Regions from separate parts of the Paenibacillus sp. V4I5 genome, predicted to be linked through region 1. Evidence: riboswitches for the same ligand, from Rfam matches in the RefSeq annotation. Region 1 holds a riboswitch; each other region holds the start of a gene.
What was found. A riboswitch is a leader RNA that binds a small molecule or an ion and turns the genes downstream of it on or off. The one in region 1 is predicted to bind cyclic di-AMP.

Region 1 (3,277 bases):
TTAACGATTAATTTAGTTGGAGCATTCATGAGCTTTACGGTCATGATGATCTTCTTTATTACTAAGTTTGGGCAGGTATGGTCTGTTCTCATCTTTTTGCCACTAATTGTTTTTATTTTTCACCAAATCAAGAAACACTATGAGGCCGTAGGCGAACAATTAAGAATAACAACTTGCGAACCAGCGATTCCTATTGAAGGAAATGTGATCATTGTGCCTGTGGCGGGCATTACGCATGTGGTAGAGAACTCCTTGAATTATGCCAAATCCCTTTCGCCAAATCAGATCATCGCCGTTTATGTGGCTTTCGAAAGAGACGTCGAGAAACAATTTGAGGAGAAATGGAATACGTGGCAGCCCGAGATAAGGCTGGTAACTTTACATTCCCAATATCGGAGCATTGTTCAACCATTGATGAAATTTATTGATACGGTCGAGCATAAGGCAGCTGAATCAAATTTTCGGGTAACCGTCCTAATCCCACAGTTTATTCCTAAGAAAAGCTGGCAGAATATTCTCCATAACCAATCCAGTCTACTTATCCGTGCTTTCTTGCTGTATAGAAGAGACCTTATCGTAACGACAGTGCCGTATCATTTAAAAAAATAAGTAGGGTGGCCTTACTTCATTGTAAGGCTGCCTTTTTTTATAGTCCATTTGCGACAAAATGACAATAACGGTAGAAAAACGAAGCATTTCTATCGATAATGAACGTGTTATCAATTTGGATGCGCTTTTATTTGCCTAATATGCCCTAAATTACGGGATAGCGTCTCTCCACAGCGTTTTACAATAATGGCTAAGAGGCGTAGCATTCTTTTCAACAACTTCACAACAAGTTTCAAACGCTGAGTCCCCGCAAGGGGAGCGGGGGAACCAGCCAGAAGCCGAATGTATGTAAATTGCGGTTTCTCGGGGTGAATCCAAAACAAGCGCAGCTTGCCAAGGTAGGGCACTTCCAAGCCCGAATCCGACAGCTAACCTCGTAAGCGTATTGGGAGAGAACCACTTTCTATCGTGCTTTCACAGCCCGTTTATTAACGCTGCTAAGAAGCCCGAGAGTAGAGATTCTCTGCTCTTAGGCTTCTTTTTGTTGTTCGAAATTTGGAGGAGAGTGAATCTATTATCGTATTTGTTTGAGCATTCTGGGGATCTCTTTCAAGACAAGATTTTTATGCTTTTTTTATACGGATGCTATAGATTCTTTACCTCATTTTTATACGGTTCGGCGTTACACTATTTCAAGAAAGCATTAGAGTCGGTTAAATTACAGGAGGTGTGTTATGTACAACGACGTAACGATGATCTTATTAATGGCCGTAACATTCTTAGGATTTTGGGCTTTTTTAAAATATTGTGAAAAAGCATGAGCTTAAGCTTAGCTTTCGATAAGCGTTTTGGAAAAAACTTGTAGGAGGCACTCATATGATTGTTATCGGTGTTATTGGATTTGCCATTATGGTGTATCTCGGTTTTGTTTTAGTGAAGCCGGAGAAATTTTAATTGTAGAATAAGAACTTAAGTAAGCAAGGGGAGAACCTACTATGGGTATGGGATTGTTACAGGTAGTCATCACACTGGGTATTATTATTCTTTTAGTGAAGCCTGTGGGTAGTTACTTGGTGAAAGTTTTTGGGTATGAAAAGAGTGGACTTGATCGTGTATTTGCTCCTTTTGAGCGGGTCTCCTATCGCATTATGGGTGTTAATGAAGATGAAGCGATGGGGTGGAAAAAGTATTTAGGGTCCGTACTATTAGTTAATTTTGTCATGATGCTTCTGATTTATGCGGTATTTCGGCTTCAAAAATATCTACCATTGAATCCTGACGATATTGGTAATATGCCTCCGGCATTAGCTTTTAACACGGCTGTTTCATTTATTACTAATACGAACTGGCAAGCATACAGCGGTGAAAATACACTTTCGTATTTCTCTCAAATGGTAGCCATTACGTTCCCGATGTTTACATCGGCTGCAACAGGTTTCGCTGTGGCGGTAGCTTTTATACGCGGTTTAGTTGGCCGTCAAGATAATCTCGGTAACTTTTACGTGGATATGACCAGAGCGATTACACGCGTATTTTTACCACTGAGCTTCATTGTTGCTTTAGTTTTAGTTTTTCAGGGTATTCCGCAAACACTACTGGGAGCTGTGCAAGCTACAACAATTGAAGGGGCCACACAAACGATTACTCGCGGGTTAGTGGCTTCACTGGAATCGATTAAACATATCGGTACAAACGGTGGCGGGTGGTTCGGTACGAATGCAGCGCATCCTTTTGAAAATCCGACACCGGTGTCCAATTTGATCCATATTATTTGTATGATGCTGCTGCCTACATCTCTGGTGTATGCATTCGGTCTGATGATTAAGAACAAAAAGCAAGGTTGGACCATCTTTGCTGCTATGGGGATCATCTTTATCGTGATGTTGTGGGCGGTATTCTACGCCGAGTATCGAGGCATAACTGCCGTAGATGCATTAGGTGTACATGGCAACATGGAAGGCAAGGAAGTAAGGTTCGGGATTGCTGAAACTGCTCTATTCACAGCGGTAACTACAGCTGCCACTACAGGTAGCGTAAACGCAATGCATGAATCGCTCACACCGCTCGGAAGTATCGTTCCTTTCGCGGAAATGATGCTGAACAATGTGTTCGGCGGTAAAGGGGTCGGCTTGTTAAACGGCTTGCTCTACCTCATTTTGTCGGTGTTCATCTGTGGACTTATGGTTGGTCGTACGCCAGAGTTTTTAGGTAAAAAAATTGAGGGCAAAGAGGTGAAGTTGGCGGCCATCGCCATTCTGATCCATCCGCTTATCATTTTGGCACCGACAGCTTGGGCACTTATTCGTCCTGAATCCATTACCTCGATATCCAATCAGGGGATGCATGGGTTGGCTGAAGTGCTGTATGCTTTCACGTCAGGTGCTGCTAATAACGGCTCCGCTTTTGGTGGACTAAGCGCCAATACGAACTTTTACAACTTGAGTATCGGTATGGTCATGCTGTTTGGGCGTTTCGTTTCCATGATCGCGATGTTAGCTATTGCCGGCTCTCTGGCTACGAAGCGTGTCGTTCCTGTTACGACAGGCACACTACGTACAAATACACCTTTATTTATGGGGATTTTAATCATGATTATTCTAGTTATCGGTGCTCTAACGTTCTTCCCGGCGCTGGCATTGGGGCCGATTGCTGAACATTTGGCGGTGCGTTAAGGGTAGTCTCTGAGCGGAGAGACTTTGAGCTACGCCCAAAGATCCCTATATTAGGA
Region 2 (3,277 bases), 1.2 Mb from region 1:
TTGGTTCGAAACAGGAAGCGAAAACGTTCGACAGCATCGTTGTGACAGACGGTGAACTCATCGTGAAAGCCGTCAAGGCAGGCGGTTCCAAACCGATGATAAGCTGGATCAAGGTGGAACAGTAACAATCGCTATAAATGCAAATTGTGTTGCTATACAAGGGCATTTATCTTTTCCAGAGTTGGGACAAGAACGTAACCATAAATCTTGAAAGCATCAAGAACAAATATGTTCTTGATGCCGACAACAAGTTCAAGGGACCGCGTCCGACGACATAAACATATGTGAATTAAGATCCCCGTAAAATGGGGATCTTTTTGTTGGTGCGCCTCACATTCATTCGTGGAGATGGCTCGCCTCATTATCGGCGCGAGAAGGGAACGTCATTCTCCCGTGAACCCCAATTTTAGGAGGTTACTATTTTGAGAGAATACAGTATGGAAAGTTTAGGGCAAGCTTCAAGCATACACCTGAATAAATTCCACTTTTATGTGAGTATTATCGCATGTTGCCGTTTGTTGGTTTTTTGTACAATTAAACATGTAGGCAGTTTGGCAAACACGAGATAAAGGAAGGGACCTAGATGATGGTAAATAAAAAATGATCCCAATGGTCTTATCGGGTATCGTAGCGGCTACAGTTGCACAGGAGCTGGTAAATTGGATTTTTGGGCAACCTGGTCAGCAAGAAGTTCGAAGAATCGCATCCTGACATTAAGCTGTTTATGAAGCAAATTGATAAAGCAATTTTGTCTACGTTAACCCAAATAAAGGAAATGGGTATTTCGTAGAATAATAGGCTAATAAAATAGGTAGTTGGAAGGGGAGTTTTGTCTTTGCAAGAGAAATTTGATTCAGACTGGGCCCATGTAAATAAAATTGATGGAATGGCTATTGATTATTTGAAAAAAGGGTTAAGCCCAACAGAAACACAAATTTTGATTCTAAATTCTGAGTTATTTCAAGAATGGATATCAATTGAAAGATGCTTTTCAGTGCATTATCATGATATTGCTCGCTTTGAAGATTTATTATCTAATATGGAATTTGATAATTATGTAAGCAAACTAAAAAGTGTTGCTCTCCAAACGATGCATGACAAGACCATCCCGAATGAAATTGAATGGAGTAAATATAATAATGGTCCTACCGTGATTGTCCACGGTTCAATAGAAATATTCGATAGGCTTTTTTATCAGGTAGGTATTAATATTTCACCATATAACCTAGGAATTCAAATTGGTCAATTATGTAAGACGATGAACTTTAACCAGCCCATTGGTTTGGTGGAATTCCTAGCAATATTCACGAACAACGCAAGCGGTTTTTTTAATCTTGATATGGAAAAATTAGAAAAATTTATGGAAGAAGAAACTTTATTAGAACTGCCGATGATCGGTGGCCTTGCTGCGTTAACCACAGTAAAATTGAACTATTAGTTGAAAATAGACATAAAAATATAAGTAAATATTACTATTGTTTCTAAATTTGTATTGGGGTAAATTGATAAAATAAGAATGAATCATACTACGCTTAATTCTTTAGATTAAAGAAGCGGGGGAACCAAGTTTTCTGGGGTGAGTACACTTTTTTGAGTGTTAGGGTTAACTTTCAACCCGAATCCGTCAGCTAACTTCGTCAGCGTAGAAAGAAAAAATGATAGAAACATTAATGGGTCCTTTATTTTTAGGGCTCTATTCCCTCGCTTCCTTTTTTCGTTCAAGAGAAAAAAGGAGGAATTAGACATGCTTCTCAAGAGAGTAACCAAAGAGGTGAAGAACCTTTTTCAATCGAAAAGATCAAACATTTCTGTACAACGTCAAGAAGAGATTCTTCACTTAAAGCTACGGTTGGAGGAGTTCGACATTGAATTTTCCAATTTGGCGTATCGGCCATCAGGCGTCGTAACACAGACTTTATTGGAAATAAGCAAAACGGTCGGACAAAACAATGACTTACTAAACCAACTAAGTTTGGAAAGGGAATTAGCGGATCAACAATTACTAGCCAATCGCATCGGCATTCCCCTGAAAATTTTGGAGGAACATCACAAATTTATCGTAACCATGGCTCATATTTTTGGTGGTCCGTATCCTTGCCTCAGAGAGTACATTAGAAGCAGTATTATATGAGCTTCGTTGAAAGATAAAGCTGCTTCTATATATTATTCGGTTGCTGATTCTACATTAAGCCCATCATAACCAACTTTTTTGTTCGTTTGTTATGGAAGTCACTCACATTTAATTCTTAATTCAACTAACAGAAAACGATACTTGAAATACGGCAGGCAGGCAGGCAGGCAGCCTGCTTTTTTCATTAAACTACCATAAAAATTAAAAATCTGGCAGTCGAAGAAAAAGAACAGCACTAAAGAAGACGCGGCTCATTCATTTTTTAAACGCTGTAGCCTAAGGTTTCAAGTCTTCGAACTGAGTTCCGTACAATAGCTCCAAGTTTTTGCTTATCATAATAATCTTCACCTAAAGTCTACATACATGTCTTTTTTTGTCAGCAGATAATAAGCGATTCTTAGCATGGCATGGGCTACAACAATAGCTGCTCTTTTCCTGCCTTTTCGTGCTAATGTTCGCCTATACATAGCACCAAGATAGTTTTTGGAGGCACCTACGGAATGTGCGGCTTCTGTTAATGCAGATTTTAAATATTTGTTTCCTTTTTTTTCCTTAGAAGACTTCCGTTTGCCTGCACTCTCATTATGTCCTGGTACGAGAGCTGGCCAAGAACAGAAATGAGCCGCACTTGGAAACTGGTTTTTAATGTTTGTTCCTATTTCAGCTAAGATTTGTTCAGCCATTCGAGTTGCAATTCCAGGTATAGAATCTAATCGCTCTATGTCTTCCTGATCTGAGATAACTCTCTGGGCAACCTCTTGATCTAATATCGCAATTTGTTCGGTGAGGAAGTCAATGTGGGTTAAAATGGTTTTAAGCATCATGCGTTGATGAGGATTTACGTAACCTCGAAGAGCGAGTTCGAGTTCATCTTTTTTCTTTTTCATAGTGCGCCGAGCGAAGCTTGCTAGTTTCTCAGGATCTTCTTCACCGTCTGCGATGGCGTGAAGCATGTCCTTAGACGAGACCCCCATAATATCTGAAACTACAGAGCCAGTTTGATGTTTGCTCCCTCTAGCACTGGTAGAGCTTTCATATGCTGGGCGTTTACAACTAAAAATTCAATATCTTCAGCTTCTAATAGGTTAACAATTGGCTTCCAGAATACGCCTGTACTCTCCATAGCTACGTGGGTACAACCATGCT
Region 3 (3,277 bases), 2.6 Mb from region 1:
ATTTGATTGAACACTGAGGAAGATAACTTGATTTCCGAACAAAGCAGGCTCGGAGAGCGCCAACTGAAACTTTGAAAACGATGAGCATACAACCTTTACCTTTTCGAGCCAAGCCATATCTAGGGTAAGCCCGCTTTGTGCTTTAACAGTCACGTGAGGCTCAACGACATTCGGAAGACCATTACTCAACCAACGTTTTTGAAACGCAACTACTCGTTCTAGATATTCGTCGGGAGGAACGATGCCTATGAAATACTGCATTTATGACACCAACCTTTCAATCCTGAGGGAACAGCTATTGGAAAGAATCATACCATGGATTGGAAATTTGATGAACATCTACTCTACATTCAATAGATTGTGTTGTTTGCCCCAGCGTTCTGCCTTTTCTGGATAGCGTGCATGCCCATGATCACCGCAACAAGTTCGTAAGTATCCAAATATTCGCTTTGATTGTTCAGAAGAAAAGCCCCTGAAGAAAACCAGCCGTTTACTTATTCGAAACGAGCAACAAGTGCGCCGGAATCATCGGATATCTCATATTCCTTTGAAAATACTGGGGAAATAATCTCGTAGCTGCCTTGCCCTTTGGTTTCATATGTGAATTTCTTGGTGAACAAAGCAATTCTGCTTCTCAACACGCCTAATTGCCCCCCATCGGCACCCGTAACCTCCCATTTGCTTGAGAATATCGGAAAACTTCCTTTGCACAACAGCTGGCCATTATGCCCAAACACCTCGATCGTAGAACCAAAAGAGCTCTTCAAATCTATATGACCGACATCTTTTCCCTGTTCGTCCCGAATCTCCGTAACACCGGTATTAAAAAAATTATCCCTGAAATATAGATTCAATACAATCGCCTCCCTCTGGTATATATACGATGCAGAGATCAAAAATGTTAGTCATTCCCAACAATGCCTTATTATTAAAAACCGAAAAAACCAGCAAACAAAAGGTTGCTGGTTTATCTAGATATTTTCTGCTAATATACGTTGCTGTATTAGTTACTAATGAATTCTTGTACCCATTCGCCGTTATAAAAAGCAACACCGATTTGTGTGAAGTTGGGGCTTAGAATGTTTTGACGATGACCCGGGCTGTTCATCCAAGCTTTCATGACAGCTTCAGGCGTTTGTTGACCTTTTGCAATGTTTTCACCTGCGTAGGAATAGCGAATGCCGTATTTGCTCATCATATCAAAAGGAGACCCATAGGTCGGAGAAGTATGATCGAAATAACCATTGTTATACATATCCTTCGCTTTGTCCAAAGCCATGGCGGTAAGTGCGCTGTTGCCGGTTAATGGACGCAGTCCTGCTTTAGATCGTTCCTGGTTAACTAAGTTAACGACTTGGCTAGCAAAAGTTGATTGGGATGGAGCACTTGTAACTGGCGTTTTGGTACCTGCATTTATGCTCTTGCTGCCAGGAATGTTGAGGCTCATACCAGACCAAATCACGTTCGGATTGGCAACCTGAGGATTTGCCTTAATAAGCGAAGATAGGCTGATGCCATACTTCTTGGATATTAGCCACATGGTATCATTGCCTGATACTGCATGGGTTGCTGGTGCGGCCATTGCCGCGCTCGAACCTACGAGGACGCTCAATCCTATTGCGCCGGTAACCACAAGCTTTTTGTAACGTTTCAAAATAAACCTCTCCTTTTTGCGGCCTGCGAGGTTAGCTGTCGGATTCGGATCAAAGAGTAATCACCCGGCCGCTGACGCGGCTTCACCCCAAATAATGGGTCCCCCGTGCTTCACATGAAGCTTCGGCCTTCTGAGTTATTTGATCCACATAGATCTCACAAATTGTAACATGTGAAATCATAGAGAACATGACTCAAAATTTTCCAAGAACATTTTGTAAGCGGTATCAGCCGTTTCTTCTTGTCCAAAACAGTGAATTCCAATCACCAGCAACCTCATTCAATCCCATATTTGAGGCCGATCGATTCCAGCCGTTCGCATATAATCTAGCAGTTGCCCGGTGTGAACGGATTCGTGGTATGCGATCCTCATTAACATATCTCCTAAAGTTCGAACATACCCTACGTCACTTCGATTAATTTTAATATTTGACAAATCCTCAGGAGTGAAGAATTTAACGGTATTCAAGAATTGTTCTCTGTACACTTGTGCGAATATCAGTTCATCCTCCACCGAAGAAAATTCCCGATTGTCATAAGGAGAATCGTAAGAAGGCAAACTTCCACAGTTAAGTAACGCAAGATGATAATAATGCTCGCCATCCAATACGTGTCGGATCATTTCTTTCATGCTTAAGGCGTGTGCATCAGGCTTCCAATCCAGCATAGTTAGAGGAATAACGCTCCACACTTTTATACTTCTACGTCGGACTTCTTCCAAGTTCAATATAACAAGATCTATTCCGTTAATGATTAACACTCCTTTTGATTTCTCAATAATCCAATCCTATTTGTTTTATAAATATGCAGTTTTCTCATACGAACAAATATACAGTACATTTGTTCGTATGTAAATAATCCCCTATTCAATTTAGCCTGCCAGCTTTATACGTCTGATGACAGTGATTTATGACCGATCCAAACTTCGTGTAGCAATTCCTACTATTTCCGCTCCGGCTTCGATGGCTGAAAAGAAAATATTCGTTGATGCATGAAAACCCGCACCTAAAAAACAAAGTCTGGATTTGTTCATATAAATCGCTTCCTTTTATCCAAAGTTTATGTAAAATCTTCATTAACATAAAAAAAGAAGGATGAAACCCGTTAAGGCTCCTCCTCCTTTTTCATTTAGTCCTGCTTCCTATTTTAGAAACAATTCCATTATCTTGCCGCCTGCATAAATACCTACAATTCCTAGAATACCCGACAGTACAGGCGGTGCGGGCAAAGGCAGCTTCAACACCTTGAATAAAACACCAATAATTAAACCTGCTCCTAATGACAACAGAAGCTCCTTCATACTTTAGACACCTCGATTGTTAGACTGCATTCTTAAATTCGATAGCTTAATAGCTTTAGCATTTAACTGGCTACTTTAGCTCGATATTTACGTAATTGGGAGGCCGAATGCAATAATCCTCGGCCGCACATTCCATATCCGATAATAACAAACCGTCGGGTAGGTAAAATCAAATTCGTCGTATGCACAAAACCTTCGACAATCGTCTGTCCTACACCGTGCTCGTTCTCAATAATTTGCTTCAAATAGCAGTCATTTATTACAATAATCGGAATAGAGATTGTTAAATCAGCATCATTATCAATTAATAGGTACGGCTTATAC

Region 2: another riboswitch for cyclic di-AMP. It lies ahead of QFZ78_RS12675 (hypothetical protein); the one in region 1 lies ahead of QFZ78_RS38585 (potassium-transporting ATPase subunit F).
Region 3: another riboswitch for cyclic di-AMP. It lies ahead of QFZ78_RS06520 (CAP domain-containing protein); the one in region 1 lies ahead of QFZ78_RS38585 (potassium-transporting ATPase subunit F).

The regions. Positions count from the first base shown of each region.
Region 1 is NZ_JAUSZB010000002.1:3,588,836-3,592,112, reverse strand. Features, by position in the region: gene QFZ78_RS18260 (APC family permease) at 1-609, shown strand, start outside; cyclic di-AMP (ydaO/yuaA leader) riboswitch at 837-1,008, shown strand; gene QFZ78_RS38585 (potassium-transporting ATPase subunit F) at 1,426-1,503, shown strand; gene kdpA (potassium-transporting ATPase subunit KdpA) at 1,551-3,221, shown strand.
Region 2 is NZ_JAUSZB010000002.1:2,379,483-2,382,759, reverse strand. Features, by position in the region: gene QFZ78_RS12685 (glycoside hydrolase) at 1-125, shown strand, start outside; gene QFZ78_RS12680 (hypothetical protein) at 836-1,438, shown strand; cyclic di-AMP (ydaO/yuaA leader) riboswitch at 1,520-1,659, shown strand; gene QFZ78_RS12675 (hypothetical protein) at 1,745-2,131, shown strand; partial or broken gene QFZ78_RS12670 (IS110 family transposase) at 2,394-3,277, opposite strand, start outside.
Region 3 is NZ_JAUSZB010000002.1:977,187-980,463, forward strand. Features, by position in the region: gene QFZ78_RS06510 (2'-5' RNA ligase family protein) at 1-261, opposite strand, end outside; gene QFZ78_RS06515 (LURP-one-related family protein) at 495-854, opposite strand; gene QFZ78_RS06520 (CAP domain-containing protein) at 1,004-1,654, opposite strand; cyclic di-AMP (ydaO/yuaA leader) riboswitch at 1,660-1,792, opposite strand; gene QFZ78_RS06525 (DinB family protein) at 1,934-2,404, opposite strand; partial or broken gene QFZ78_RS06530 (Gfo/Idh/MocA family protein) at 2,564-2,686, opposite strand; gene QFZ78_RS06535 (XapX domain-containing protein) at 2,795-2,953, opposite strand; gene QFZ78_RS06540 (Rossmann-fold NAD(P)-binding domain-containing protein) at 3,016-3,277, opposite strand, start outside.